One region of the Pilosibacter sp. NGB245 genome, then DNA from elsewhere that is predicted to be linked to it. Evidence: a T-box and tRNA genes for the amino acid it is inferred to sense, from the RefSeq annotation. Region 1 holds a T-box; the other holds one or more tRNA genes.
The links. The T-box of region 1 lies ahead of leuS (leucine--tRNA ligase). A T-box ahead of a tRNA ligase gene usually reads a tRNA of that ligase, here a tRNA-Leu.

Region 1 (7,139 bases):
TTGCCGGTGATCATACCCTGGTTGAACAGCTTCTTGAACGGCTCATCGAAGTCGATCACTCCGATATCGTATAAGAACTTCGTGTAGAATCTGGAATACAGAAGGTGAAGAACGGCATGCTCAACACCGCCGATATACATATCTACCGGAAGGTACTTGTCTGCTTTCTCTTTAGATACAAGTTCCTTGTCGTTCTTGTTATCTACATAACGTAAGAAGTACCAGGAGGAACCAGCCCACTGAGGCATTGTGTTTGTCTCACGTTTTGCCGGAGCGCCGCAGCACGGGCATGTGGTGTTTACCCAGGAGTCGATCGCCGCAAGCGGGGACTCACCGGTACCGGTCGGCTGATAGCTCTCAACCTCCGGAAGTTTTAACGGAAGCTGATCCTCCGGGACCGGAACATTGCCGCACTTCGGGCAGTGAACGATCGGGATCGGCTCGCCCCAGTAACGCTGACGGGAGAATACCCAGTCACGGAGCTTGTAGTTGACAGTCTTTTTACCAATACCCATCTTCTCGATGATGTGCGGAGCTTCTTTCTTTAATACGGAGGACTCCATGCCGTTCCACTCACCGGAATTGATCATGGTTCCCTTCGCGTCTGTGTAAGCTTCTGTCATGTTCTCGATCTCTTTGCCGTCCTGGGCGATGACCTGGATGATCGGGAGACCAAATTTCTTTGCAAACTCAAAGTCACGGTCGTCGTGTGCCGGTACGCACATGATCGCTCCGGTACCGTAGTCAGCGAGAACATAATCAGACAGCCAGATCGGAACTTCCTTGCCGTTTAACGGGTTGATCGCATAGGATCCTGTGAAGACGCCTGTCTTTTCCTTGCCCTGGAGACGGTCTACGTTGGACTTCATGGAAGCGTCGAAGATGTACTTCTCAACAGCCTCTCTCGTCTCATCCGTTGCAAGCTCTTTTGCAAGCTTATGCTCCGGGGAGAGTACCATAAAGGTTGCGCCGTGAAGCGTATCCGGTCTTGTTGTGTAGACAGTGATCTTCTCGTCGCGTCCCTTTACCGGGAACTCAACCTCTGCACCGTAGGATTTGCCGATCCAGTCGGTCTGCATCTTTTTAACCTTCTCCGGCCAGTCGAGCTTGTCGAGGTCGTTTAAGAGACGGTCTGCATATGCAGTGATCTTTAACATCCACTGACGGAGATTCTTCTTTGTAACCGGTGTGCCGCAGCGCTCACAGCAGCCGTTTACGACTTCCTCGTTCGCAAGACCTGTCTTACAGGACGGGCACCAGTTGATCGGGAATTCCTTCTCGTATGCAAGACCTTTTTTGAACATCTGTACGAAGATCCACTGGGTCCATTTATAGAAGGACGGATCTGTCGTGTTTACTTCCATATCCCAGTCATAGAGCGCTGCGATCTGGTTGATCTGACGTTTGATATTTTTGATATTGGACGCTGTGGAGATCGCCGGATGAACGCCCATCTTGATCGCGTAGTTCTCAGCCGGAAGACCAAACGCGTCCCAGCCCATCGGGTGGATCACATATTTTCCCTTTAATAACTGATAACGACTCCATACATCAGAGATTACATAACCTCTCCAGTGACCTACATGAAGTCCGCTGCCGGACGGATATGGGAACATATCCAGGCAGTAATATTTTTCTTTCTTTCCATCATTGACATTGATCGGATTCTTTTCCCAATTCTCACGCCATTTGCTCTCAATGGCGGTGTGGTTGTACTGTGCCATGACGCTTTTCTCCTCCATTTCATATCGTTGAAGGCGGTGCAAAAATACGCTCCGCGGATTTCGCCCGCCGCCGCTGTATTTACCGGAATCCGGGAACTCCCAGACCCTGTTCGATTGCCTGACCGCTTTTCCGGTTTCGGGCAACAAAAAAGTCCCTCTATCTCTATCATAAATTTATAGAGACGTGGGGGACTTAGATTCTCACGCGGTACCACTCTATTTCATACTGGGTCTTCACCCGTATGCACTCATTTTCCGATAACGGCGGAAACCGGCAATGCCTATCTGAGGATATCCGCAGACAGCGTTTCGTTTTCCCGCTGCTCTGCCCGCTCTTTCAGCATGCTGCTCCGAGGCGAGTTCGGAAAGCTTCTGGATGCTGCCTCGCACCGGCCGGCAGTTCTCTGTGCTCCGTATTCTCTCTTACTGGTCCTCTTCGACGCATTTTAACTCAATAAATTTACCATAGAATCCAGGTTATGTCAAGGTTTCAGAAAACCGATTGACTTTTTCCGGATTCTTATATAGTATGGAAGAATAGGTCTCTGCTTGAGATTCCATCAGAAAAAGCGGCATTTCGGCATTTTTTCATCTGGCAGCCGCAAAATACAAGGGGGAATATCTATGGAATATGTCCACAATCTCATCTGGCTCTGCCCGCTCCTCTTTATTGCGGGATTTATCGACTCCATCGCTGGTGGAGGCGGATTGATTGCGCTCCCGGCCTATATGATGTGCGGAATGCCGATCTACTACGTCTACGGCTGCAATAAATTCCAGTGTGCCTTCGGAAGCACTATCGCCGCATGGAAATATTTTAAGAGCGGCTGCCTCGACCTGAAGGTCACGCTGATCAGCGCCATAACCGCCTTTCTCTCCTCCATGCTCGGCACGAGGATCATTTTCTACCTGAAGGAGGAGCAGATCCGTTCCATGTTGATGGTTCTTCTTCCGCTCACCGCGATCCTTGTGATCTTTATGAAGAATGCCTGGAACTATACGGACACACGGAAATCCCTGACGGTTCCTGTCGCCCTGAAGGCGCTCCTCATCGGCATGACCCTCGGTCTCTATGACAGTATGTACGGTCCGGGCGGCGGAACGATCGCGATGCTGCTCTTTACCTTCCTGTTAAAATATGATATCCGCACCGCCTCCGGAAACGCGAAGCTCACGCTGATCGTCTCCAACTACACGGCGCTTCTCTCCTACGTTCTTTCCGGAAACGTGCTGTACGCCATTGCAGTTCCATGCGCATTCTGCAATGTTCTCGGAAACTATCTAGGCGCCGGTTTCGCCATCAAAAACGGTGCAAAGATCATCCGTCCGGTGATGATCTGTGTGGTGACGGTATTGATCATCAAGATCATTCTTGGAAAATAAGAATAACACGGGAAGTAGCCTCTAAAAGTACCCTTCCCTTTACCCCATAAATTCTGTGCGGCCGGGGATCTTCATGATAGTTTTTGTCGGTCGTTTCCTTCTTGAAGAACATTGGAAACTATTAGTATTGGCAGAACTGCCTGTTTTGAGTTAGAATAAATGTGTGTTATTTCTTCATTACAGATTAATTTAACACAAAAAGAGGACCTTGGATTCATTATGAACCCTTGGTCCTTCTTTCTTCAGAACGATATTATTTCTACCGGACATGATCGTAACGGTTTTCTCCTTCAACATCGATCCGTCTCCAGGCGCCTAGTTAAATCCGAAGAATTTCTGCGCGATCTTATATCCCGCGATGGAGAGGGATCTTCCGCCTTTTCCCGGAAGGTTCATGCCCTGTCCCAAGAAGCCCCAGCGGAGTCGCAGGTAGAGCGCCGGATTGGATTTCTTTAACTCTTCCCACAATGCTTTTTTCTTTGCCATATTCTCCTCGCTGCCGGACTTGATCGCGAGGATCGAGCAGATGACCATCATGATCTCTAAGTAACGGACCATATAGTGGCGGAGCTTCTTATTCTGGATCTTCGTCACATCATAGTAGCCAAGCATCAGCTTCGTCACGCGGATCTGCTGGTCGATTCTTCCGATCATGACCTGTTCATTGACAGACTGGTCGGAGCGGCCGATAAAGTAGCGGTAGAAGTTCACATCCAGGTAGTACATCGTATGTACATGCGGGAGCGGCTCGTAGACGAAGATATTGTCCACGTAGAATGTGTGCTCCGGGAGCTCCAGTTTACAGTCTCTCAAAAGTTCCGTTCTGTAAACGACAGAATGCATCAGGATATACTGTCCTGCAACGAACACCTTCACATCGCTCCAGGTAAAGATCTCGTTCTTCGGAAGCGCCAGATTATAGTTCATGACTTTCTTGTGCTTCGCGCCCTGTTTCTCATAGACAAAGTTTGTGATCAGCATATCCAGGGTATCTTTTCCGTAAACAAAGCGGCGCAGGGTGTCGAGCACCTGCCTGTAGGCCTGCTCATTTACCCAGTCATCACTGTCCACAACCTTAAAATAGATTCCGGTCGCGGCCTTTAATCCCGCGTTAACCGCAGCGCCGTGTCCACCGTTCTCCTGGTGGATCGCCTTACAGATACCCGGATATTCTTTCTCATAACGGTCAGCGATCTCCGCCGTATTGTCTTTTGTGGAACCATCATCCACGATCAGGATCTCCACCTCGTTTCCGCCCGGAAGCAGAGACTTGATACAGTTTTCCATATACGCCGCTGAATTGTAGCATGGAATTGCTATCGATAACAGCTTCAAAATTGTTTCCTCCTTACGTTCCCCGTGTTGGGGATCATTCACTGCCGCCACACAGAGCGCACGCCACAGTGATCTCTCGACTCAGTTGTTCCTATTTTAGCATAAGTTATCTGAAAATGCAAAAAATTATTTCTTTCAATTCTCTTTCATTCCGGCATAAAATTCATCCCGTAAGCTTCTGCCGCCGCAGCGCCATATATAATTTTCAGTTCAGGAAATTTCTCCTGTACTCAATCATAAAACTTTGAGTTTTTTCTTCCATAATCTATCAAAATATGGTAAAATATCTGAAAATACACAGGCGCAGACCGTTTTGTGCCGGTCCGCGGAGAAAACTTATCCGCGGCTCCCGCGCAATTTTATCTGCCCAGACGATATCGGTACATAATAGAAATGAGGTATTAGATATGGCAAAGAAAAGACTTGTTTTAGCACTTGGACATGACGCTCTCGGAACGAACCTTCCGGAGCAGAAGACAGCCGTTACAAAAACAGCGAAAGCCATCGCTGATTTTATTCAGGACGGCTGGCAGGTTGTGATCACCCACGGAAATACTCCGCAGCTCGGTATGATCCACACCGCGTTAAATGAATTTGCGAAAAATCACGAAGGTTACACTCCGGCTCCGATGTCTGTCTGCTCCGCAATGAGCCAGGGATATATCGGCTACGATCTCCAGAACGCTCTCCGCTCCGAGCTTATCAAACGCGGCATTTACAAAGCTGTATCTACGATCTTAACACAGGTTACAGTTGACCCGTACGATGAGTCCTCCTACACTCCAATGAAGGTGGTTGGACGTGTGATGAACGCCGAGGAGGCAAAAGAGGAAGAGGCAAAGGGCAACTTCATTGTGAAGGAAGGCGAAGGCTATCGCCGTATCGTTGCGGCTCCGAAGCCGGTCGCAATCGTTGAGATCGACGCGATCCGCGCCCTCGCTGATGCTGACCAGCCGGTGATCGCTGCAGGCGGCGGCGGAATCCCGGTTATGGAACAGGGCTCCCACCTAAAGGGTGCCAGCGCTGTGATCGAGAAAGACCGCGCAGCCGGACTTCTCGCGAAGGAGCTTGACGCTGATGTCCTGATGTTCATCACAGGTGTTCCGAATGTCGTATTAAACTACGGCAGTGACCATCCGATCAACATCGATAAGATGACAACGGCTGAGGCAGCCCGCTATGCCGGGGAAGGCCACTTTAAGACAGGGTCGATGCTGCCGAAGGTTGAAAGCTCCATCGACTTCATCAACGCAGGAAAAGGACGACGCGCGATCATCACTTCCCTTGATGGTGCAAAGAGTGCTTTAGCAGGTAAAGGCGGCACGACGATCCAGTAGGCAATACATTCTGATTTGACTCAGGTCAATCTTATTTAAATCCGGAACAAACAAGAATATGATCCCAGGGAGTTCTATACAGGCACTTCTCTGGGATCTTTTTTCAAATAATCTTCTCCCAACTGTTCTAATCATCCAAATCTCTTTAGTGAAAATAATAAAGAATGCACCTTGGCGTATTCTCGCGCGGTCGCTTGCGACAATCTACATCTTCGCGCGAGTATGTATCATTGTCACGTTAGTGCCTTTTGTGTAATAGGAAATTCCTTGTACTCTCCTATTACACAAAAAAGACCCGCCAGAAAGCATTTCTGCCTTCCGCGGGTCTTTCATTTTTCTACAAGTTGTTATCCAATCAGATAATAACATGTGCCGGGCACTTAGCCGCGCACTTGCCGCAGCCGGTACACTTTGTGTAATCGATCACAGCAACGTTGTTATCCATATGGATCGCATCGAATTCACACTGCTTTGTGCAGAGCGTACATCCGATACAGCCTGCCTCGCAGACCTTCTTGACAGCCGGTCCTTTGTCGTGGGAGCTGCACTGTACGAGGTGGTTTGCCTTGTACGGAACAAGCTCGATCAGGTGACGCGGACAAGCCTCCGCACACTTACCACAGGCAACGCACTTCTCCTTATCGACAACGGCAACACCGTTTACAACATGGATCGCGTCAAACTGACATGCCTTTACACAGCTTCCGGAACCGAGACATCCGTAGTTACATCCCTTGGAGCCGCCGCCCGGAACTGCATCTGCGATCTTGTGGCAGTCGTCAATACCATAGTAGTTGTATTTCACAGTTGCCTTATCGCAGGTACCTTTACATTTTACAAATGCAACCTTCTTCTCAGCGGAACCAGCCTCAACGCCCATGATCGCAGCGATCTTTTCTCCTACCGGAGCGCCGCCGACCGGACACTGATCAACCTTTGCCTTGCCCTCTGCAATTGCTTTTGCGAGAGCGTCACAGCCTGCGTAACCGCAGCCGCCGCAGTTGTTGCCCGGAAGCTCTGCACGAACCAGAATTTCCTTCTCATCTACTTCTACTTTAAACTTCTCGCTGGCGATTCCAAGGAGTACGCCGATGACGATACCGACGATACCGACAACCGCAGCAGCGATGATAATGCCTGTCATGTTCATCTCTCGTTCCTCCTTAAATCATTCCGGAAAATCCGAAGAGAGCGATCGACATTAAGCTTGCTGTGATCAGGACGATCGGGGATCCCTGGAAAGCGTGCGGCACATCATTGTGCTCGATCTTCTCACGGATACCTGCAAGCAGGACGATGGCGATCAGGAATCCAACGGAAATACCGATACCGTTTACGACACTCTGAATGAAGTTGTAGC
Region 2 (7,139 bases), 1.2 Mb from region 1:
ATCGCCGTTGTTACTGTGGTTTAGGAGGAGCGGCTGGATATTATCCATGGCGTGAGCGTATCTGGACTCTGGAGTTTCGCAGTATTCAAACTCATCAAAGAGTGCGGTGAGATCCTTTTTCTGGTCGTCCGGCAGAATAGAAAAGATCCGTTCCTTTGCGGCATCTTCGCGGGCTTTTTGGGACTTTAATCCTTCTTCGTCGTATGCGAAAGTATCTCCCGCATCGATCTCGACGATATCGTGGATCAGGCACATCAGCATGACTTTTGCAATATCAACGGGTTCATTTGCATATTCGCGCAAAAGATATGCCATGATCGCCATATGCCAGGCATGTTCAGCATCATTTTCACGTCGGCCGTGACCGGAAAGATGCGTCTGGCGGAAAATATTTTTCTCCTTATCGATCTCCAGTGTAAAGTCGAGCTGCTGCTTTAAACGTTCATCCATGATTGATCTCCTCCATATATGTATATAGAATTGCTGTTGGGAATGACCAGTAAACCTGCAATGCTTACCGGTAAGTTCCTTTTATGATATCAGCATATCCGAAAAATGTACAGCATGAAATCATGTACTTTAGTGGGAATGGTTCGCGACCAAAGCAGAGTACAGTAATTCTGAGAAGAATTGGTGAACTTATGCCGATTGAAATTACACATCGGATTTCATGTGTGTTCAGCGTGAATTCCAGGCAGGAGAGGAGCAGCGAGCTGATGATCCGGGGCTGGAAAGCTGCAAAAAGAAAGTGTAGAAATTTTTCAAAAAATATGAAAAAATGGGTTGACAGATGCGAAATCATATTATATAATAGCACTGTTCTTAAGGAACAGCTCAAGAACAAAGGAAATATTCCTCGATAGCTCAGTCGGTAGAGCACGCGGCTGTTAACCGCGCTGTCGTAGGTTCGAGTCCTACTCGGGGAGTTTTTATTTTGCCAGTTTCAATATTGAGCTGCTGGTACAAATAATGAGAACGCGGCCCCATGGTCAAGCGGTTAAGACATCGCCCTTTCACGGCGGTAACAGGGGTCCGAATCCCCTTGGGGTCATTGATGTGCCGATGTGGCTCAATTGGCAGAGCAGCTGATTTGTAATCAGCAGGTTATCGGTTCGAGTCCGATCATCGGCTTTCAGTCCTAAACTTATGGACCTTTAGCTCAGTTGGTTAGAGCAACCGGCTCATAACCGGTCGGTCCCGGGTTCAAGTCCCTGAAGGTCCACTCTACCTGGTAAAAGGTTCATACTATTGATAAAAATATTTTGGCCCGGTGGCTCAGCTGGTTAGAGCGCCGCCCTGTCACGGCGGAGGTCGTGGGTTCGAATCCCATCCGGGTCGCTTCCTTAGAAATAAGGATTTTAAATTTCATATCTGGGATCTTAGCTCAGCTGGGAGAGCATCTGCCTTACAAGCAGAGGGTCATAGGTTCGAGCCCTATAGGTCCCACTCGATGGGAAACCATCATCGACATATTTATATGTCTGCCGGTGTGGCGGAATAGGCAGACGCAAGGGACTTAAAATCCCTCGGGGGCAACCCCGTACCGGTTCAAGTCCGGTCACCGGCATGAAAGAAGCTTGTATTTACAGGCTTCTTTTTTTATTTAATAGATCAATCCCTCTTTCCTTTTACACATGGAAAGAGGGATTTTTGTGCATCGGATGAGGGTGTGAGGTTAAAAAGAGACAGGGAGCGTTGTCGGAGACAATCTGTTTTTAACGCATATTCTTAAGTCTGGCGATATCCGCATCGGTGCGGTTTCCGTGAATCGTGATTTCGGAGAGTGCCTCCTCGATCCGCTTAAATTCCTGATCGGTCAGTTCCACATCGGCGAGATTTTCGATGATGCGCTCCATCATCGAATATTCACTTTGAACGGCGGTCAGCGGAGTAACGGCGTGAGCACGGCGGATCACGATCGGCACACTCACTGCTTCGTCCGTGTAAAACAATCGTTGACCTGTGGTCGTCTGTCAGCAGGGACTATCCGGGGATCCAGCTTCAGATCGTTCCCTTTGATGACACTTATCCGGAGTGGCTGAATGTGTTAGAAAATCTGGGAAAAGATCTTGATATTGTGGCGGGGATCTATCCATCTACCAGATGGAAGCGCCGCTGCCAGATCTTACCGTTGACGGAGATCCCGCTCTGCTGTGCGGTTTCCAGGCAAAATCCGCTGTCCTCCAGGAAAAAACTCCGTCTGCCGGATCTCTACGGCGAAAATCTTCTGATGGTAGAGCGCGGAGACACGAAATTTATAGATGCACTGAGGGATGAGATCGAAAAAAATCATCCGCAGATCCACATTCAGGATGTTGCATCTTATGGCACCGGAGTATTCAATCAGTGCGACCGGACCAACAGTGTCATGGTCACGATCGGAACCTGGGCAGAGCTTCACCCATCGTTAGTCACGATTCTCTGTGAATGGGATTACACAGTGCCATATGGGATCGTGTATGCGGAGAATCCATCAGCACTGGTTCTGGAATTTATCGGTATTATGAAGAAATTTTCAAAGATCGGATAGATTATAGTTGCATTTTACAATGGACAGAGTTATAAAAATTACAGAAAATTCCGATAACTGTCATGCCGGCTGATAGAGGGAAAACGGACAGACGTGATTGTGAGATAAAACAGGAACAGGAGAAGAAAGATGACATTTCGGTATGCATGGAAGCGGTCGATCCCGGTCATGGCGGGCTATATCGTCCTGGGAATGGGATTCGGAATGCTGCTCGGGGCAAAAGGATACGGCGTTTTTTGGGCGATCGCCATGAGCGTGTTTATTTACGCCGGATCGATGCAGTATGTGGCGATCGATCTGATAACGGGAGGTGCGTCCCTGATCTCGGCGGCGCTTATGACACTTATGGTCAATGCGCGGCATTTATTCTACGGGATCTCCATGGTGGAACGGTACAAAGATACGAAGCCGTATAAGCCGTATCTGATCTTTGCGCTGACAGATGAGACGTATTCGCTGGTGTGCAGCGGGGATGTGCCGGAAGGCGTGGAGGAGAAAAAATACTTCTTTCTGGTATCGCTGCTGGATCAGATCTACTGGGTATTCGGAACGGTGCTTGGCTCAGTACTCGGAAGCGTGCTGAACATTAATACGGAGGGAATCGACTTTTCCATGACGGCGCTGTTTCTTGTGGTGTTTACCGAACAGTGGAAGAGTACAAAGGATCACAGAAGCGCAATTGCCGGAGTGGCAGCATCGGTACTCTGCCTGCTGGTGTTCGGACCGTCCTCGTTCCTGATCCCGTCGATGATCTCGATCACGGTGATCCTGACGGTGATGCGAGGGAGAAGGAGAACAGAAAGTGCTCAGAGAACAGCATGATTCTGATACGCTTCTGAAAAATTTGCATATGAAAGAACGAAAACTCTGACTGGGTGGGAAACATATGAAACTGGTCTGGCAGGAAAATGTCCAGTCAGGAAGGAGAGAGGATAACGGATGATAGATTTGAGAGCGGCAGCGCTGATCGCAGTGTGCGCCGGTGTGACGATGCTTTTGAGGTTTCTGCCGTTTCTGGTGTTTGGCGGCAAGAAGGAGGTTCCGGGATATATCACATATCTGTCCGGAGTTCTTCCGTATGCGATCATGGGAATGCTGGTGGTGTACTGCCTGAAAAATATGAATCTGTTCGCGGGAACGCACGGGATCCCGGAAATTCTGGCGTCTGCTGCTGTTGTCGGACTCCATGTCCGGAAACGGAATACGCTGCTCAGCATCGCGGTTGGGACAGTGTTCTATATGTTTCTGGTCCAGGTGGTATTTTAAACGATCGTATACTGCTTGTGGGATAAAAAAATTTATGATATGATAGTCTCATCTTACGGAAAGTCTGGCGGATCGTGCTTTTTCTGCAATATAGTCTGAATATATCTGAAAGAAGCAGACAGGGAAAGTGCGGTATCCGGCGGCTGGAATGGAGGTCTGGATGAGAAGAAAAGACAGAGAATTGAAGGACATGGCTGATATCGTGTCGATCGCAAAGCGGGAAACTGTGTGTACCGTTGCGTTCCACGATGAGCCATGTCCTTATTTGATTCCGCTGAATTACGGAGCGGAAGTGGAAGACGGGAAGCTGATCCTGTACTTCCATGGAGCGAAAGAGGGAACAAAACTCGACAGGATCAGAGAAAATCCCAATGTCTCATATTGCATTTACGGGGCGAATATCCTGACGATCAATTATGATACAGCCTGCAAGTCTACGACGAGTTTTGAGAGTATCTGTGGAAACGGAACTGCTTGTCTGGTGGAAGATACCGCGGAAAAGAAAAAAGCGCTGGCAGTCCTCATGAACCAGGTAAGTCCGAAGAAGGCCTTTGATGAGAATTCGTTCGCGGAGCCGATGGTAAATGCAGTTACCGTCTGGAAAATCATAACCGAAACCGTAACAGGGAAGAGACACGAATGACACGAGCGAAAGTGAGCCAGAAGCGTGCTTGCACGGTTATGGCGAACGGCGAGTGTGCGCATGAACGATAAGTTCATGCGAATCAAGAGAGCGAAAGTGAGCCAGAAACGTGCTTGCACGGTTGTGGCGAACGGCAAGTGTGCGAATGAATAAGGCAGACAATAGAAAGGAGTACATATATATGGGAACAGATTTCAGAAAAGAGATCGGAGCGACGATCGATCAGAGGAGCAGCGAATACACAAAGATCAGCGACGCGATCTGGGGCTTTGCGGAGCCGAGATTTCAGGAATATGAGTCCTCAAAACTTCAGCAGGAGTTTTTGAAATCCAGAGGATTCTCTGTCAAATCGGATCTTGCGGGGGAAGAGACCGCATTTATCGCTGAATGGGGAAGCGGAAAGCCGATCCTCGCATTCCTGGGTGAGTTTGATGCACTTTCCAGTCTTCAGCAGGAAGCAGACAACCTGGAACGCTGCCCGATCCCGGGAAAGACGAACGGACATGGCTGCGGTCATCATCTGCTCGGAACAGCTTCCGTGGCTGCGGTGGATTCCTTAAAAACGTATATGGAAGAGAACCATATGAGCGGAACGATCCGTTACTATGGCTGCCCGGCAGAAGAGAATGCAGGCGGAAAAGCATATCTGGTCCGCGACGGCTACTTTGATGACTGTGATATCGCGATCACATGGCATCCGTATACCATGAATAAAGCAATGAAGGGCGGTTATCATCTGGCAAACTTCCGTGCATTCTTTACTTTCCATGGAATTTCCTCCCATGCGGCAGGTGCTCCGGAGCTTGGGCGTTCTGCGCTGGACGCAGTTGAGATCATGGATATCGGTGTCAACTATATGAGAGAGCACATGATCGATGCGGCGAGAGTTCACGGCGCTATCACAAACTCCGGCGGAATCGCTCCGAACGTGATCCCGGCGGAAGCCCAGATCCTCTATGCGATCCGCGCACCGAAGGTAACCCAGGTGAAGAAGCTCTATGAGCGGATGTGCGACATTGCGAAGGGCGCTGCGCTGATCACAGGAACAACGGTGGATATCAAACAAGTTGCGGCCTATTCCAACCTGATCAATAATGACACTCTTGCGGATCTTGTCCAGGAGAACCTGGAGCATGTTATCCCGGTCGGCTACACAGAGGAAGAGCTTGCCTATGCGAAGAAGTTCCAGGGCGTCATCACGGAACTTGATAAAGAAGGATTAAAAGATCAGGCATCCGCGATCGGAGGAAAAGAGCACCGTCAGGAGCTTTTAGAGAGCCCGATGTGGGATTTCATTGTTGATAAGAATACTTCTTACGGCGGAGGCGGATCCACGGATGTCGGAGATGTCAGCTGGGTCGTTCCGACAGGACAGGTCTACACGAGCTGTTTCCCGGCAGGTACTGCGCTCCACTCCTGGGTAGCGGTTGCCCAAGGTAAATCATCGATCGCCCATAAGGGAATGCTGTCGGCAGCGAAAGTCATGGCTTATGTCGGCGCTGAGCTTCTCCTGAATCCGGAGCTGATCGAAAAAGCAAAGGCAGACTGGAAGGAAGAGCTGGACGGAGAGACATATCCGAATCCGCTTCCGGCAGATCTGAAACCGTCGATCTGGTAAGGAGATCGTACTGCGGGTGATCCTGCATAGGAATTGGATTGTTTGAACTACGATTGCGGTGCGCGGCTGAGCTGTTTTTGCGCACCGCGATCGGTAAAACAAAAAATTGAATAAAAATTTCAAAAAGTGTTGACAGAAACGAAAATATGTAGTAGAATACTTTTCGTTGAGTGAGTTGCGGTTCACCAAGACTTCTCAAATGTGCGTCAGTAGCTCAGCTGGATAGAGCATACGGCTACGGACCGTAGTGTCGGGAGTTCGAATCTTCTCTGGCGCGCTGATTAAGGCATCTGCATTAGCAGATGCCTTTTTTCGTATCATAGGAGACAGCATATGAAGAGAAAGACAGAACATTTTACATATGAACTGATCCGGGCGAAGCGCAGGTCCATGTCCTTAAAAGTGGATCTCGACGGGACGATCACGGTCCGGGCGCCTTACCGGACGCCGGTGCAGACAGCGGACTGGTTTGTCGAGGGACACCGGGACTGGATCGAGGTGCGCCTGAAAGCCGGAGAGCGGATCATGGCGGAGCGTCCGTCCTACACGGATCAAGAACGGGCGGAAGGCAGAAAACGGGCAGCAGTGGCGATCAGAGCCCGATGCAGCCATTATGCTCCGCTCATGGGCGTCTCTTACGGGACGATCACGATCAGGGAGCAGAAGACCCGCTGGGGAAGCTGCAGTGCGAAGGGAAACTTGAATTTTAACTGGAAGCTGGTGCTGATGCCTCCGGAGATCCTGGACTATGTGGTGGTGCACGAGCTCGCCCACAGACTCCAGATGAACCACAGCGCGGCATTCTGGGCGGAAGTCGGGAAAATCCTGCCGGATTACAGGGAACGGCGGCAGTGGCTGAAAGTAAATGGACAGAAATACTGATGGAAAACTTTTATCTGGCAGAAAAACGGTAAAAATAACGGGAGAAAAACATGGAGGAAAAGAAAGAACTCTGGATGGTGCAGACGAAGCGGGCGGATTTTTCCGGTCTCGCCATGCGGCTGGGAGTCAGCCCGGTCGCGGTGCGGGTCATGAGAAACCGCGGACTGACGGAAGAAGCGGAGATGAGAAAATATCTTTAT

Region 2: it has a tRNA-Leu gene. The T-box ahead of leuS (leucine--tRNA ligase) is inferred to sense a tRNA for this amino acid. The anticodon was not compared.

What each region holds. Positions count from the first base shown of each region.
Region 1 covers NZ_CM171584.1:1,690,691-1,697,829, reverse strand. Annotated here, with positions in the region: gene leuS (leucine--tRNA ligase) at 1-1,724, opposite strand, end outside; T-box leader at 1,900-2,173, opposite strand; gene ACXMYH_RS07655 (sulfite exporter TauE/SafE family protein) at 2,349-3,107, shown strand; gene ACXMYH_RS07650 (glycosyltransferase family 2 protein) at 3,423-4,442, opposite strand; gene arcC (carbamate kinase) at 4,850-5,779, shown strand; gene ACXMYH_RS07640 (RnfABCDGE type electron transport complex subunit B) at 6,135-6,929, opposite strand; gene rsxA (electron transport complex subunit RsxA) at 6,943-7,139, opposite strand, start outside.
Region 2 covers NZ_CM171584.1:2,884,258-2,891,396, reverse strand. Annotated here, with positions in the region: gene ACXMYH_RS12985 (HD domain-containing protein) at 1-450, opposite strand, end outside; tRNA gene ACXMYH_RS12980 (tRNA-Asn) at 854-926, shown strand; tRNA gene ACXMYH_RS12975 (tRNA-Glu) at 980-1,051, shown strand; tRNA gene ACXMYH_RS12970 (tRNA-Thr) at 1,059-1,131, shown strand; tRNA gene ACXMYH_RS12965 (tRNA-Ile) at 1,149-1,222, shown strand; tRNA gene ACXMYH_RS12960 (tRNA-Asp) at 1,265-1,338, shown strand; tRNA gene ACXMYH_RS12955 (tRNA-Val) at 1,374-1,446, shown strand; tRNA gene ACXMYH_RS12950 (tRNA-Leu) at 1,484-1,567, shown strand; gene ACXMYH_RS12945 (hypothetical protein) at 1,716-1,952, opposite strand; gene ACXMYH_RS12940 (LysR family transcriptional regulator substrate-binding protein) at 1,931-2,530, shown strand; gene ACXMYH_RS12935 (AzlC family ABC transporter permease) at 2,660-3,352, shown strand; gene ACXMYH_RS12930 (branched-chain amino acid transporter permease) at 3,470-3,796, shown strand; gene ACXMYH_RS12925 (pyridoxamine 5'-phosphate oxidase family protein) at 3,957-4,439, shown strand; gene ACXMYH_RS12920 (M20 family metallopeptidase) at 4,621-6,057, shown strand; tRNA gene ACXMYH_RS12915 (tRNA-Arg) at 6,261-6,334, shown strand; gene ACXMYH_RS12910 (M48 family metallopeptidase) at 6,391-6,939, shown strand; gene recJ (single-stranded-DNA-specific exonuclease RecJ) at 6,990-7,139, shown strand, end outside.